DNA from 3 places in the Gordonia sp. PP30 genome. Region 1 is predicted to be linked to each of the others. Evidence: predicted binding sites of a transcription regulator. Region 1 holds the regulator's gene; each other region holds the start of a gene.
What was found. The regulator LexA, encoded in region 1, represses DNA repair genes until DNA is damaged. The targets are predictions, from matches to a motif close to CGAACANNTGTTCG.
Positions count from the first base shown of each region.

Region 2: a site for LexA is predicted at 1,379-1,392, ahead of MYK68_RS12620 (SAV_6107 family HEPN domain-containing protein). Genes of this name have one in related genera too.
Region 3: a site for LexA is predicted at 1,887-1,900, ahead of MYK68_RS04450 (DUF222 domain-containing protein). Genes of this name have one in related genera too.

Region 1 is NZ_CP095864.1:2,412,607-2,416,835, reverse strand. It holds gene MYK68_RS11135 (phosphoenolpyruvate--protein phosphotransferase) at 1-1,692, shown strand, start outside; gene MYK68_RS11130 (DUF2971 domain-containing protein) at 1,695-2,351, shown strand; gene lexA (transcriptional repressor LexA) at 2,381-3,079, opposite strand; gene MYK68_RS11120 (LysM peptidoglycan-binding domain-containing protein) at 3,231-3,827, shown strand; gene nrdR (transcriptional regulator NrdR) at 3,869-4,229, shown strand, end outside.
Region 2 is NZ_CP095864.1:2,730,073-2,734,301, reverse strand. It holds gene MYK68_RS12630 (LppM family (lipo)protein) at 1-593, opposite strand, end outside; gene MYK68_RS12625 (GNAT family N-acetyltransferase) at 598-1,278, opposite strand; gene MYK68_RS12620 (SAV_6107 family HEPN domain-containing protein) at 1,529-2,008, shown strand; gene MYK68_RS12615 (SCO2097 family morphological protein) at 2,149-2,541, shown strand; gene mraZ (division/cell wall cluster transcriptional repressor MraZ) at 2,956-3,393, shown strand; gene rsmH (16S rRNA (cytosine(1402)-N(4))-methyltransferase RsmH) at 3,552-4,229, shown strand, end outside.
Region 3 is NZ_CP095864.1:965,301-969,529, reverse strand. It holds partial or broken gene mscL (large conductance mechanosensitive channel protein MscL) at 1-188, shown strand, start outside; gene MYK68_RS04460 (biliverdin-producing heme oxygenase) at 240-917, shown strand; gene MYK68_RS04455 (hypothetical protein) at 1,348-1,710, opposite strand; gene MYK68_RS04450 (DUF222 domain-containing protein) at 1,937-3,577, shown strand; gene MYK68_RS04445 (MspA family porin) at 3,777-4,229, opposite strand, start outside.

The DNA of each region.
Region 1 (4,229 bases):
GACGCGATGGCAGCGGAGGATTTCGGGGCGACGACGGTGGTGCGGGGGACACCCGTGGTGCACGGGCTCGCGTACGGTCCGGTGATCCGGCCCGCCGAGACGCCGGAGTTCGACATCGACGCGACGGCGGTGATCGACGAAGCCCAGCGCTCCGCCGAAGAGGAACGGTTCACGACCGCGGCGAACACCGTCGCCGAACGGTTCTCGGCGCGGGCCTCGGCGAGCACCGGCAGTTCGGCCGAAGTGCTCGCGGCGACGGCCGCGCTGGCCAAGGACCGGGCCTGGATCGGCGCGGCGACCAAGCTCATCGCCGGCGGTACGCCGGCGGCGGCGGCCACGGTCGCGGCGATCGAGCAGATCGCGGCGATGTTCACCAAGCTCGGCGGCCTCATGGCCGAGCGGGTGACCGATCTGAACGACATCCGTGACCGCGTGGTGGCCGAGATCCTCGGCCTGCCCGAACCGGGCATTCCGACGCCGGACCGGCCGTCGATCCTGTGCGCCGACGACCTGGCGCCCGCCGACACCGCGGGGCTCGATCCGCAGCGGGTGATCGCCCTCGCGACCCGCCTCGGCGGACCGTCGAGCCACACCGCGATCATCGCGCGGCAGCTCGGCATCCCCTGCGTCGTGGCGATCGCCGATCTCGGCGAGATCCCCACGGGCGCACTGGCTTTCGTCGACGGCGAGCGCGGAGTGGTCGGCCTCGACCCGGACGAGGCGGCAGTCACCGCGGCGGTCGCGTCGTCGAAGGAGACCGCTGCCGCGGCAGCCGCCTGGCGCGGTCCCGGACAGACCGCGGACGGTCACCGGGTGCTGATCCTGGCCAACGTGGCCGACGGCGTGTCGGCCCGGGCGGCCGCCGACCTCGGAGTGCTCGAGGGCGTCGGGCTGTTCCGCACCGAACTGGCCTTCCTGGACCGTCCGGACGAGCCCTCGGTCGCCGAGCAGACGTCGCTCTACCGCGAGGTGATCGACGCGTTCGACGGCGACAAGGTGGTGATCCGGACGCTCGATGCCGGCTCGGACAAGCCGCTGAAGTTCGTGACGCACCCGGACGAGCCGAATCCGGCGATGGGGGTGCGCGGCAACCGGATCATCCTGTCGAATCCGGAGATCCGCGCGCACCAGCTGGAGGCGCTGGCCGCGGCCGCCGAGGGCACCACGGTGGTCCCGTGGGTGATGGCGCCGATGATCGCCACGGTGGCCGAGGCGCGCGAGTTCGCGGCGCTGGTGCGCGAGCGCGGAATGATCCCGGGTGTGATGGTCGAGGTGCCGTCGGCCGCGGTGATGGCGGGCCAGATCCTCGCCGAGGTCGACTTCGTGTCCATCGGCACCAACGACCTGACCCAGTACACGATGGCCGCCGACCGGATGTCGCCGGAACTGGCATCGCTGACCGATCCCTGGCAGCCCGCCGTCCTCGCGCTGATCGAGCGCGTGGGTGCCGCCGGTACCGAGCAGGACAAGCAGGTGGGCGTGTGCGGCGAGGCCGCCGCCGATCCGCTGCTCGCGTGCGTGCTGGTGGGTCTCGGCGTCACCTCGCTGTCGTCGGCCCCGGCCGCGGCACCCGCGGTGGGGCTCAAGCTGAGCACGGTGACCCTGGATCAGTGCCGGGCGGCCGCGCAGGCCGCGGTGGCCGCCGACAGCACGGCCTCGGCCCGGGAGGCGGCGCGGGCGGTACTCGGCTGACGATGAGCGACGTCGTCTACGAGCCGACGATCCTGAAGCGGTACACGACGCTCTCCAACGCGATCGACGTCCTGCTGAATGAGCGCGTCACACTGCTCAGCCCGCGCACCTGGGTCGACCGGAACGACAGCGGGTTCATGGATCACTACTGCGCACTGAAGGGTTCGTCTCGCGTCAGCGTCGCGTGCTTCACCCAGTCCACGGAGACCTATCACCACTGGGGCGTCTTCGCCGGCGGCACGGACGGCGTGCGGCTCGAGATCAGCAAAGCGAAACTGCTGGCGGGCATCGCAGGCGACCCGGCCTACGCGTCCGGTCCGGTCCGCTACCTCACCCTGGACGAGATCGAGGAAGAGGCCGGCGACTCCCGGCTGACGGCCGACGATCTGCCGTTCGTCAAACGGCACGGTTTTCGCGACGAGAACGAGTTCCGCATCGTCCACCTCGGGAGCGGTGACGGGCCGCCGGTGCACCACATGCCGATCGAGCGAGGCTGGATCAACCGGATCTCATTGAGCCCGCTCCTGCCGGAGGGGCTGATCGAGACGATGAAGGCCGCGCTACCGGCGCTGCCCGGCTGTGCGGACGTGAAGGTCGTGCGGTCGAATCTCTGCGAGAACCAGCGGTGGACCCGAACGGGGGAGTCGATCGCTCTGTAGGACCGCCGGGCGCGGTGTGGATGTCCGGATCAGATGCGCCGCAGCACGGTCACGACCTTGCCGAGAATGGCGGCGTCGTCACCGGGGATCGGCTCGAAGTGCTCGTTGTGGGGCATCAGCCAGACGTGACCGTCGACCCGCTTGAAGGTCTTCACGGTGGCCTCGCCGTCGATCATGGCGGCGACGATGTCGCCCTGCTCGGCCACGTTCTGCTGGCGCACCACCACCCAGTCGCCGTCGCAGATCGCGGCGTCGATCATGGACTCGCCGACCACCCGCAGCAGGAACAGGGAACCCTCGCCGACCAGCTCCTTGGGCAGCGGGAAGACGTCCTCGACGGCCTGCTCGGCGAGGATCGGACCACCGGCGGCGATGCGGCCGAGGACCGGAACGAACGCCGGTGACGGCATACCCGGCTCGTCACCGGCCGCGTCGCCCGGCGGCGGGGGACGATGGTCGTCGCGGACGTTCACCGCGCGCGGCCGGTGCGGATCGCGCTTGAGCAGCCCGCGCCGCTCCAGGGTTCGCAGTTGGTGGGCGACCGACGACGTCGAGGTGAGTCCCACGGCCTCGCCGATCTCCCGGATGCTCGGCGGGTAGCCGCGCTCCCGGACGGACGAGCGGATGTACTCCAGGACCTCGCGCTGGCGCTGGGTCAGTGAGGCCTCCAGGGTCGCCGTCGACAGCAGCGGGTCGACGTTCGACGTGTTCTGCGGTCCGTCGGTCATCTGAGGTTCCTTTCCTCGTCGGTGATCCCCAATCTAGTCGACTAGGTCACAGAACTCAAACAATTGTTCGACGTGTCGGGACGGTTGTCGGACCCATGGTGTTAACTGTCGAACAAGAGTTCATCGAACATACGAACGATGGGAGTTAACGATGACCGCATTGCTGAAGGACCGTGACCGCCGAGCCGCCGGAACGGCCGCGTCGGTGACCATGACCTGCGATGTTCCGATCGTCGTCGGTACGCGCGTCCGTCGTGCGGTGCAGGCCGCACCGACGTGCCGGCCGACCGGACGCAGCCCGCAGAGCCGCACCGGAGTGCCGCGCACGGTGCCCGCCGCTGCTCGATCGAACATCCCGGAGCGCCGGGAACGTGTCCGGATCCCGGGCGTGGCGAGCGCCGGTTCGAACACTCCGGCCACGACCGCGCGGCCGTCCTCGGCGCCGGCGCGGCGGACCGCCGGCAGCCGTCGGCGCTGGGCGGCCGGGGTGCTGGCCGGGCTGGCGGTGGCGCTGATCGCCGCGGTGATGGGCGTCGCCGGGCACGACTACCAGAGCGCGGCCACCGGGACACCGGCGGCGACGCAGGTCGTGCACGTGCGCAGCGGGGAATCGCTGTCGTCGCTCGCCGAGCGGATCGCCCCCGAGCTGCCCGCCGAGTCGGTGATCGCCACGGTGCGGAACCTGAACGGGCTGGACGGCACCGGGCTGCGCCCGGGTCAGGCGCTCGTGGTTCCCGCATACCGCTGAACGCGCGTGGGATCGGGATGCGCGGCGGGTACGCTGAGGGCATGCGATGCCCGTTCTGCAAGAACGACGACACCCGAGTAGTCGATTCGCGCGCCTCCGACGACGGTCTGGCGATCCGGCGGCGCCGGTCGTGCGGTGCGTGCGGCCGCCGATTCACCACGGTCGAGTCGGCGGTGCTCGCCGTGGTCAAGCGCAACGGTGTATCCGAGCCCTTCAGCCGCGAGAAGGTGATGAAGGGCGTCCGCCGCGCCTGTCAGGGCCGCCAGGTCGACGAGGATGCGCTCGCGAAACTCGCTGCGGCGGTGGAGGACACGGTGCGCGCATCCGGTTCCGCCGAGATCCCCAGCAATGAGGTCGGCCTGGCCATCCTCGGCCCGCTGCGCGACCTCGACGAGGTCGCGT
Region 2 (4,229 bases), 320 kb from region 1:
GGGTACTTCGCATCGGCGTTGAACTGGGCGTTCTGGCCCGGCTCGGGCACCCAGGTGACGGAGTTGTCGCCGGCCAGATGCCCGTTGGTGGCGACGACCTCGCCGCCGAAGTCGACGGTGATCGAGAGATACGAGGTCTTCGGCGACAGCCCGGCCAGAGCCGCCCCGCCGCGCATCCGGACCACGTCGCCACTGCGCGTGGCCGTCAGATCGACGGTCGCGCCGGAATCCAGCGCGCCGGAGATGATGTCGCCGAGCTGGGAGAACTGGCCCGCGGTGAGATCGGTGAAGGTCATCCGGGAGCCGACCTTCCCGGTGACCGCGTCCGTCTGCGCCGGTTCCGGTGACGTCTGCGTGTCGCCGTCCGCCGGGAACTTGGTCACCGACACCGATCCGGCCATCGAGGCGGGCACGTCGAAGGTGGGGGTGGCGCCGGCGTCCGGGGCGGCCGCGACCACCACGAATCCCGAATACTGGTCGCCGACGTTCTCCGACTTCGTCAGGCATCCGCTCAGCAGCGGGACCAGCGCGAGCAGGACCACGAGGCCCAGGGCGGGGTGACGGTGACGCGGGAGATGCTGGCGACGGGACACGGTGTCATCGTGCCAGAGTGGGCGGGTTCTCCCCCGCCGCGACGTCGCCGGGCGCGTCCGGCAGCGGCAGCGACCGGCCCAGGAAGGCGAACTGCCGGGGGTCACCGGCGAAGGTGAAACCGCGCAGCACGTCGTCGAATCCGAGCCGCCGGTACAGCGACCACGCCCGGTTCTCCTCACCCCGCACCTCCGGCGTGGACAGCAGGACCCGGGACTCGGGGCGCCCGGACAGCAGCCGGGTGAGCAGTGCCTGGCCGAGGCCGCGGCCCTGCGCTACCGGGTGGACGTGCAGCTCGGTGAGCTCGAAGTAGTCGGACGCGATCGCCGCCACCTGGTCCGGTGAGCAGCCGTGGCGGGCCAGGCCCGAGCGCAGTTGCCGGTTCCACCACTGGTCCGCGGCGCCGGTGTAGCCGTAGGCGATACCGACCAGGACCTCGCGGTCGGCGGTCCACGGCGCGGTGACCCGCAGCCGGGCGTATGTCGGCCGCAGCAGATCCATCGGCGACGCCGTGGCCAGCGCGGCCACCGCCGTCCAGCCCGGCCGATGCAGGTGATCGCGCCACAGTCCGGTGCGGCTCTGCTCGGTGCCGCGCGCGTACCGCATGGCGGTCACATAGGTGTGCACGGCCGGATCGATCCACTGATCGGCATCGGCGGCGGCCAGGGAGACGATCCGAACCGCCATGGGCGGACCCACCTGCCTTTCGCCGTCGTATCCGGGTGCGTTGCCAGTGAGATTAGCGGCACTTGCCGACGGCCCCGAGTGGGGGTTAGTCTTCCGGTATCGAACAAAGTTTCGATGAGCCGAGAGTCGGCGGACCGGTGGGGAAGACGCCGGGCCGCCGGCTCTCGCGCATCCGGCGAAGGCCCGCCGGCCCGGGATTGTCGTAGGCACGTGAGACGTTCTTGTCGACAGAAGGAGGCGAGGGGTTCATATGACCGGAAAGTCGACGACGAGCCGCATGACGGCGACGGCCGACCCGCGGGTGGTCCTGCGCAGCCGGGACCTGCTCGACCGGGCCGAGGTGCTGTTCGAGGACGCCGCGCGCGTCACCGACGACGGCGCCGAGCGGTTCCGGCAGTTCTATCTGGCCGCCATCCGGGCGGCCGGCGCGGTGCTGGCCGTCTACGAGCCGCCCGGCCCGGTGCGCAGGCGCCGCAACGCCCGCGACGCGTGGAGCCGGATCAAAGCGGCCGCGCCGCAGTACGCCGAACTGGCCGAATACTTCGGCGGCCTGTCCGCCATGCGAGAGAAGGTGGAGGTGGGCCTGGTCCGGCAGGTGGACGACACCCTCTGCGCCCGCGTCGAACGACGCGCCGCCGAGTTCCTCGACGCGGCCGATGCCAGCCTGCTCGCCTACGAGCAGGGGGCGCTGCCCGGCGCCGAGCGCCCGGCTCGCCGGATCGGCGCCTGATCCGGTGGGCCGCGGTGGGGGAGGGTGGCGGATCGTCCCGGAGGGAATAGTGGTCGCCGGAGGATTCTGCTCCTATCATGGAGTGAGAAACGGTCGCCGAATTCCGCGGTGCCCGTCGCGACGGAGTAAGGGAGGGCGCGGTGCCGCTTTCAGAGCATGAGCAGCGGATGCTCGATGAGATCGAGAGCGCGCTGTACGCCGAGGACCCGAAGTTCGTCTCGAACGTCAGTAAGCAGCGGGTCGGTCGTCCTTCCGCGCGCCGCCAGTGGCAGGCGGTCCTCCTCCTGCTGCTCGGTCTGGTGCTGCTGGTGGGCGGCATCATGGTGCGCGTCCGGATCGGCGACTTCCCGATCCTGAGCCTGGTCGGATTCTTCGTGATGTTCGGCGGCGGGCTGATCCTGGTGCTCGGTCCGCGTGGCGGTTCGGCGTCCGCGGACGGTTCCGGCAAGTCGTCGAAGAACGGCTCGAAGGGTTCGCTGAGTTCCCGCATGGAAGACCGGTTTAACCGGCGCTTCCACCAGGACGGTCACTGACCGCCTGAGAAGAGTTCCGCAGAAGCGGGGCCGCAGTCTCCACGGAGACCGCGGCCCCGCTTTTTTCGTCGTGCCGCCGGGGCCGGTGGCACGTGTTCGTGAGCGCTCCACCACGACTACCCACTTCGCCCCACCCCGATCACCCACTTCGCCCCACTGGGTTCTTTAGATGAGTCCCACCTGCCACTTTTATGCTGTTCAGCCTCGCTGGCATCCGTTGAGACGCGCCGGACGCCACGGGCCTTTCCTGAGAATCTCCTTCGTGTAAGACGCCATGACCTGCGTAAACAATGCTCAGTGGTGTGCGAGTGGGGCGCAGGGGGTGGAAAGTGGTGGAAAGTGGGGTAATGTGGTGGATGTCGATGAGGGGGAACCCGGAATCTCCTCACCGATACCCGGGCAGGAGGTGGCGATGTGGCTGGCTTCATCGGCACCTACTCGCCCAAGCTCGACGACAAAGGGCGGCTCACACTGCCCGCGAAGTTCCGGAACGCCTTGTCAGGAGGGGTCGTGGTCACCAAAGCCCTCGATCACAGCCTGGCGGTGTATCCGGCCGAGGAGTTCGGCGCCATCGCCCAGCGGGCGAACCAGGCGTCGCGCAACGATCCGGAAGCCCGCGCGTACGTCCGGCTGATGATGGCCAACGCCGACGAGCAGAGTCTCGACGGCCAGGGCCGGGTCAACCTGTCGGCGGGGCTTCGCGCATGGGCCGGCCTGCAGAAAGACTGCGTGGTCACCGGGCAGTTCGACCACCTGGAGATCTGGGATGCGGCCGCATGGGACGCCTACCAGGCTGCACACGAGGAGGCCTTCGCGGCCGGCGGCTCCGCCGCGCTGGACGCGATCCTCTAAGACAAGTGAAGAAATGGACCGCTGCGGTGAGGCGAGGCCTCGGCCCGGCCGACCCTGACGTACTTCCCCAACGCCAGGTGCGACTCGGGCGGGGACCCCGCCTCACCGCCGTTCCATTTCTCCACCGTCTTGACCACCACCGAGACAGGGGAGAGGCGATGACCGTATCCGGCGCCCCGGCCGACTCCCCGTCCCCGGGCGAGCACGGCCACGTCCCCGTGATGGCCGACCGCATGGTCGAACTGCTGACCCCGGCGCTCACCCGCGTGCACGACGACGGCACCGGCGCGGTCCTGATCGACGGCACCCTGGGTGCCGGCGGACACACCGAACTCTTCCTCACCCGGCTCCCCGGACTCACCGTCCACGGCATCGACCGGGACGAGAACGCGCTCGAGATCGCCCGCGAACGACTCGCACCGTTCGGTGATCGCGCGGTGTTCCATCACGCCCGATACGACGAGATCGCCGACGTCGCCCGCGATGCGGGTCTGGCGCAGGTCGACGGGATCCTGCTGGACCTGGGCGTCTCGTCCATGCAGCTCGACCAGGCCGACCGCGGCTTCGCCTACGCCGTCGACGCGCCGCTCGACATGCGGATGAACCCCGGCGACGAGCTGACCGCCGCCGACATCCTCAACACCTACGATCACGGTGCCCTGGCGCGGGTCCTCAGCGAATACGGCGAGGAGCGGTTCGCCGGGAAGATCGCCTCGGCGGTCCTCCGGGAACGCGAGATCGAGCCGTTCACGACCAGCGGACGGCTGGTGGAACTGCTGTACGCGACGATTCCGGCCGCGACCCGCCGCACCGGCGGGCACCCGGCCAAGCGGACC
Region 3 (4,229 bases), 1.4 Mb from region 1:
TGCCGTACAACAAGCTCAACGAGCTGGCGGCCGCCCGCCGCTCGGCGTCGGCCGAGGAAGAGGCCGAGCAGACCGAGGTCGGCCTGCTCACCGAGATCCGCGACCTGCTCGGCGCGAACCGCCCGGCCGCCCCCGCACCGGCACCCGGCCTGCCCGATCCGGCCGCCGGCCAGTACCCGCCGGAAGGGCCGCGCCACTCGCTCTGACCCCCGCGATCAGCACAGGGTACCCTTAGTGCCATGACCACGACCCCGCTGGAACCCGCCGAGCTGGCCGGACTCACCCTGTCCGCCGCGATGAAGCAGGGTTCGGCCATCGAGCACGATGAGGCCGAGCACTCGGCGTTCATGGATCAGCTGCTCGGCGGACACGTCAATCGGACCGGCTACGCCGACTACCTGCGAGCACTCCGCCCGGTGTACGCGACGCTGGAACGGCTGGGCCGTGAGCTCACCGACGATCCCGTCGCCGGCCCGGTGATCGACGCCGGACTGGAACGACTGGCCGCGATCGACGCGGACCTGGACTACTGGGCACCGGGCGAGTCGCACGAGACCGATTCCGCGGCGGCCAACGCGTACGCCGCCACCATCGCGGCCAGCGCCGCCTGGGGCGGGCAGTACCTGGCCCACCACTACACCCGTTATCTGGGCGATCTCTCCGGCGGCCAGGCGGTCGGCAAGATCCTGGACCGGGCCTTCGGGCTCGACGGCGCCGGCCTCGCCTTCTACGACTTCGCCGAGATCGGCAAGAGCAAGCCGTACAAGGACGAGTACCGGGTGAAGCTCGACGCGATCGGCGCGACACTCACCGACGAGCAACGGCTCACCGTGGTCGACGAGGTCCGCCGGGCCTTCCGCCTGAACCACGACGTCTTCACCGAACTCAGCGGAAACCTGGACCGCTACCGCCGCTGATCGAGGTCGTTTCGACACGGTTCGTCACGAAGTTCATCCTGAGCTTGCCGAAGGGTTCCTCACCGGCGGGCGGGCCGCCTATGCCGCTGAGCCGTGTCGAGACGCCCCCGCACCCCCACACCGCCGTCTCGCAACGCCCCCGCCGCCCCCACACACCGCCGTCTCGCAACGCCCCCGCCGCCCCCACACACCGCCGTCTCGAAACGCCCCCGCCTCGCCCGTTGAGCCGGGCGAGGCGCTAGCCGAGCCCGTGTCGAAACGCCTCGCACAACCCGTTGGAGCCGGGCGAAACACCTCGCACAGCCCGTGCCGAAACGCCCCGCACAGCCCGTTGAGCCGGGCGAAACACCTCGCACAGCCCGTGCCGAAACGCCCCGCACAGCCCGTTGAGCCGGGCGAGGCGCTAGCCGAGCCCGTGTCGAAACGCGCCCTAGTCAAGCCCGCCCCCGGCGAAGAACCGCTCCAGCCGCGCCGCGTACGGCGCAGGATCCAGCCCCTCATCCACCAGCCAGTCCGCGCAGTAGTACTTATTCACATAGCGATCACCGGAATCACACAGAAGAGCCACCACACTCCCGGTACGACCCGCATCCCGCAACTCGCCCACGATCCGGTACGCCGCCCACAACCCGGTCCCGGTCGACGCACCAGCACGCCGGCCGGTCACCGCCTCCAAATGGGCGATCGCCGCGACAGCAGCGGCATCGGGCACCGACACCATCCGGTCGACCACCGCCAGCAAGAAGCTGGGCTCCACCCGCTGACGACCGATCCCCTCGATCCGCGAACCCACCACCGTCCTCACACCAGGATCACCGTCACGCCAGGCCGGGAAGAACGCCGAGTTCTCCGGATCCGCCCGCCCCACGCCGATCGAGCGGAGTCGAGATCAGGCTCCGCCACCACCGGACTCCACCCGTTCGAACACTTGCACATCACGGTGGTAAGGCGTAGTTTGAAGGCAGAATTCGAACGTATGAGCGATTTCTATCGGAAGCTCAGCAGGGGGGTGAGGGTCGATGTATTTCGGTGATGACACACCGGTCGGGCTCGACGACGCCGGTGCCGTCCCGCTCACCCCCGATCAGCTGGAAACCGCGGCCGGTGTGTCTCTTCCGGATGATCCGATGTTGTTGTGGCAGATCGTCGACACGGCGATGGCAGTGCTCGGTGACACGCCGCTGGCGTCTGGGTCGGTGCGGCAGGTCGCCGATATGGCCGAGATCTCCGAACGGGTCCGGCGCCGCCACGACGGGCTCTCCGCCGGCCTGTATGCCGAGTGCAATGACCGCTCGGTCGATCGCGCCACCGGGTATCTGACGATGATCAGCTACCTCGCTTACGGGCACCGCCTCGGGCTGGGTCAGGCCCGGGCCCGCACCGCCCTGGCCAATCGCCTCGCCCATCGGACGGCTTTGACCGGCGAGACACTGGATCCGGTGATGCCCGCGGCCGCCGTGGCTGTCGCCGACGGCCTGATCAGTGCCCGGCACGTGGAGGTGATCTCCGCGGTCCTGGCGAAGATCCCCGAATGCCTCGGCCCGCAGGTGATTGCCGATGCCGAGGAGCGTCTGGTCCAGGCGGCGAAAGACCTCAACCCCAAGGATCTGGCCCGCGTGGGAGCGCATCTGCTGGCGTATCTGAACCCCGATGGGGACTACACCGATCCTGAGGATCGGCAACGCCAGCGGGATCTGACCGTATACGGCCAGGACGACGACCTGATGTCGGAGATCGACGGACACCTGACCCCGTCCGCGCGCGCCAAGCTGGACCTCATCCTCACCACGTGGGCCGCCCCGGGGGTCAACAACCCCGCCGATCCCGATTCCCCGCACCCGGCCGGCGACGAACCCGACGCCGACGCTCTGGCCGCCGCCCGGGAACGCGACACCCGCGCCCCCGGGCAACGCCGTCACGACGCCTTCGAGGCGGCCCTCGACTTCGTGATCGCCCACGGGGGCCTGGGCAAGCCCGGCACCATCTCCACCGATCTGGTGATCACCGTGTCCGACGCCGACCTCGCCCGTCACGCTGGGATCGCCCAGTCCGCCACCGGCACCCTCATCCCGGTCAGCGACCTGATCGAACTCGCCTCCCGGAACCAGGCGCGGCCGTACCTGGCCGTCTTCCGCGACCACACCAGCCAGCCGCTCTACCTCGGGCGTGGACGGCGCTCCGCCTCCAAGGCACAACGGCTCATGCTGTTCGCCCGCGATCGCGGCTGCACCGCACCGGCCTGCGACATGCCCTTCGCCCGCACCGAAGCCCACCACTCACCCCGCTGGGAAAACGACGGACGCACCGACATCGACGCCCTCGGCGCCGCATGCGGTGGCCACAACCGCGCCGAAGGTCCACTGCCTGGTCACTGGACCACCGACATCCTGCATACCGGTCGCGACGCCGGACGCATGGTGTGGCGGCCCACCGGCGCCCGTCGCCCCTGGAATCTCAATCCGCTGCACCATCCACAGCGACTCGCCGAACAGATCGCCGACCGCGTCCACGGGCCACCACACCCACCCGGCACCCCCGCCACCCACGATGCGGTACGGCGCAACGACTCCCGCTCGATCATCGAAAAGGAACTCGAACCCCGACTCGGACTCACGCGACTCTGGGCCGACCCGGAGAACCCGGCCGACCACGCCGCCTGACCACTCGGCGACATGGCCCTCGCCCTGCGGGGACTCGGGGGTGGCGCCGGCTACCGCCGGCTGAGCCGCGCCGAGCCCGCAAGGGCGAGGCGAGAGCTACCGCCGGACCGGCAAGGCGGGGAACACCTCGGACGACGATATGGCTCGGGCCCCGTCTCACGAAGAGACGGGGCCCGAACCGGGTATCGCGGAGAAGCGGTCAGCCGAGGCTGAACGGCGCTCCAAACAACGTGATGTTGCCCTTGTAGTCGTCCGACGAGACCTGAACGTTCACGAGGGCCCGCGCCTGTGCGAAACCGGCACAGCCGTCGACGCCGAAACGCTCCTGGCTGTAGGCGACGCCGCCGCGGGGATCCTTGAAGGTGAAGCTGTTGACCGTGGTGCCGTCGATCGTGGTCTTGATGATGGGCACGAACATCGCCTGGCCGGGTCCGATCGCGAATCCGCCGTTGATGTTCGTCTTGCTCGTCTTGGTATCGATCAGTTCGGTGATGCTGGTGACACCATTGGTGAGCTGATCAGTGGTGATCCCGCCCTTGCCTTTGGCACCCATGTTGGCGCCGAAGTTGAGCTGGCATCCGATCAGATAGCCCGTAGTGACAGTCCCACCTTCGACTGCACCCTTCGTGGTCACCTTGACCTTGCCGGAAAC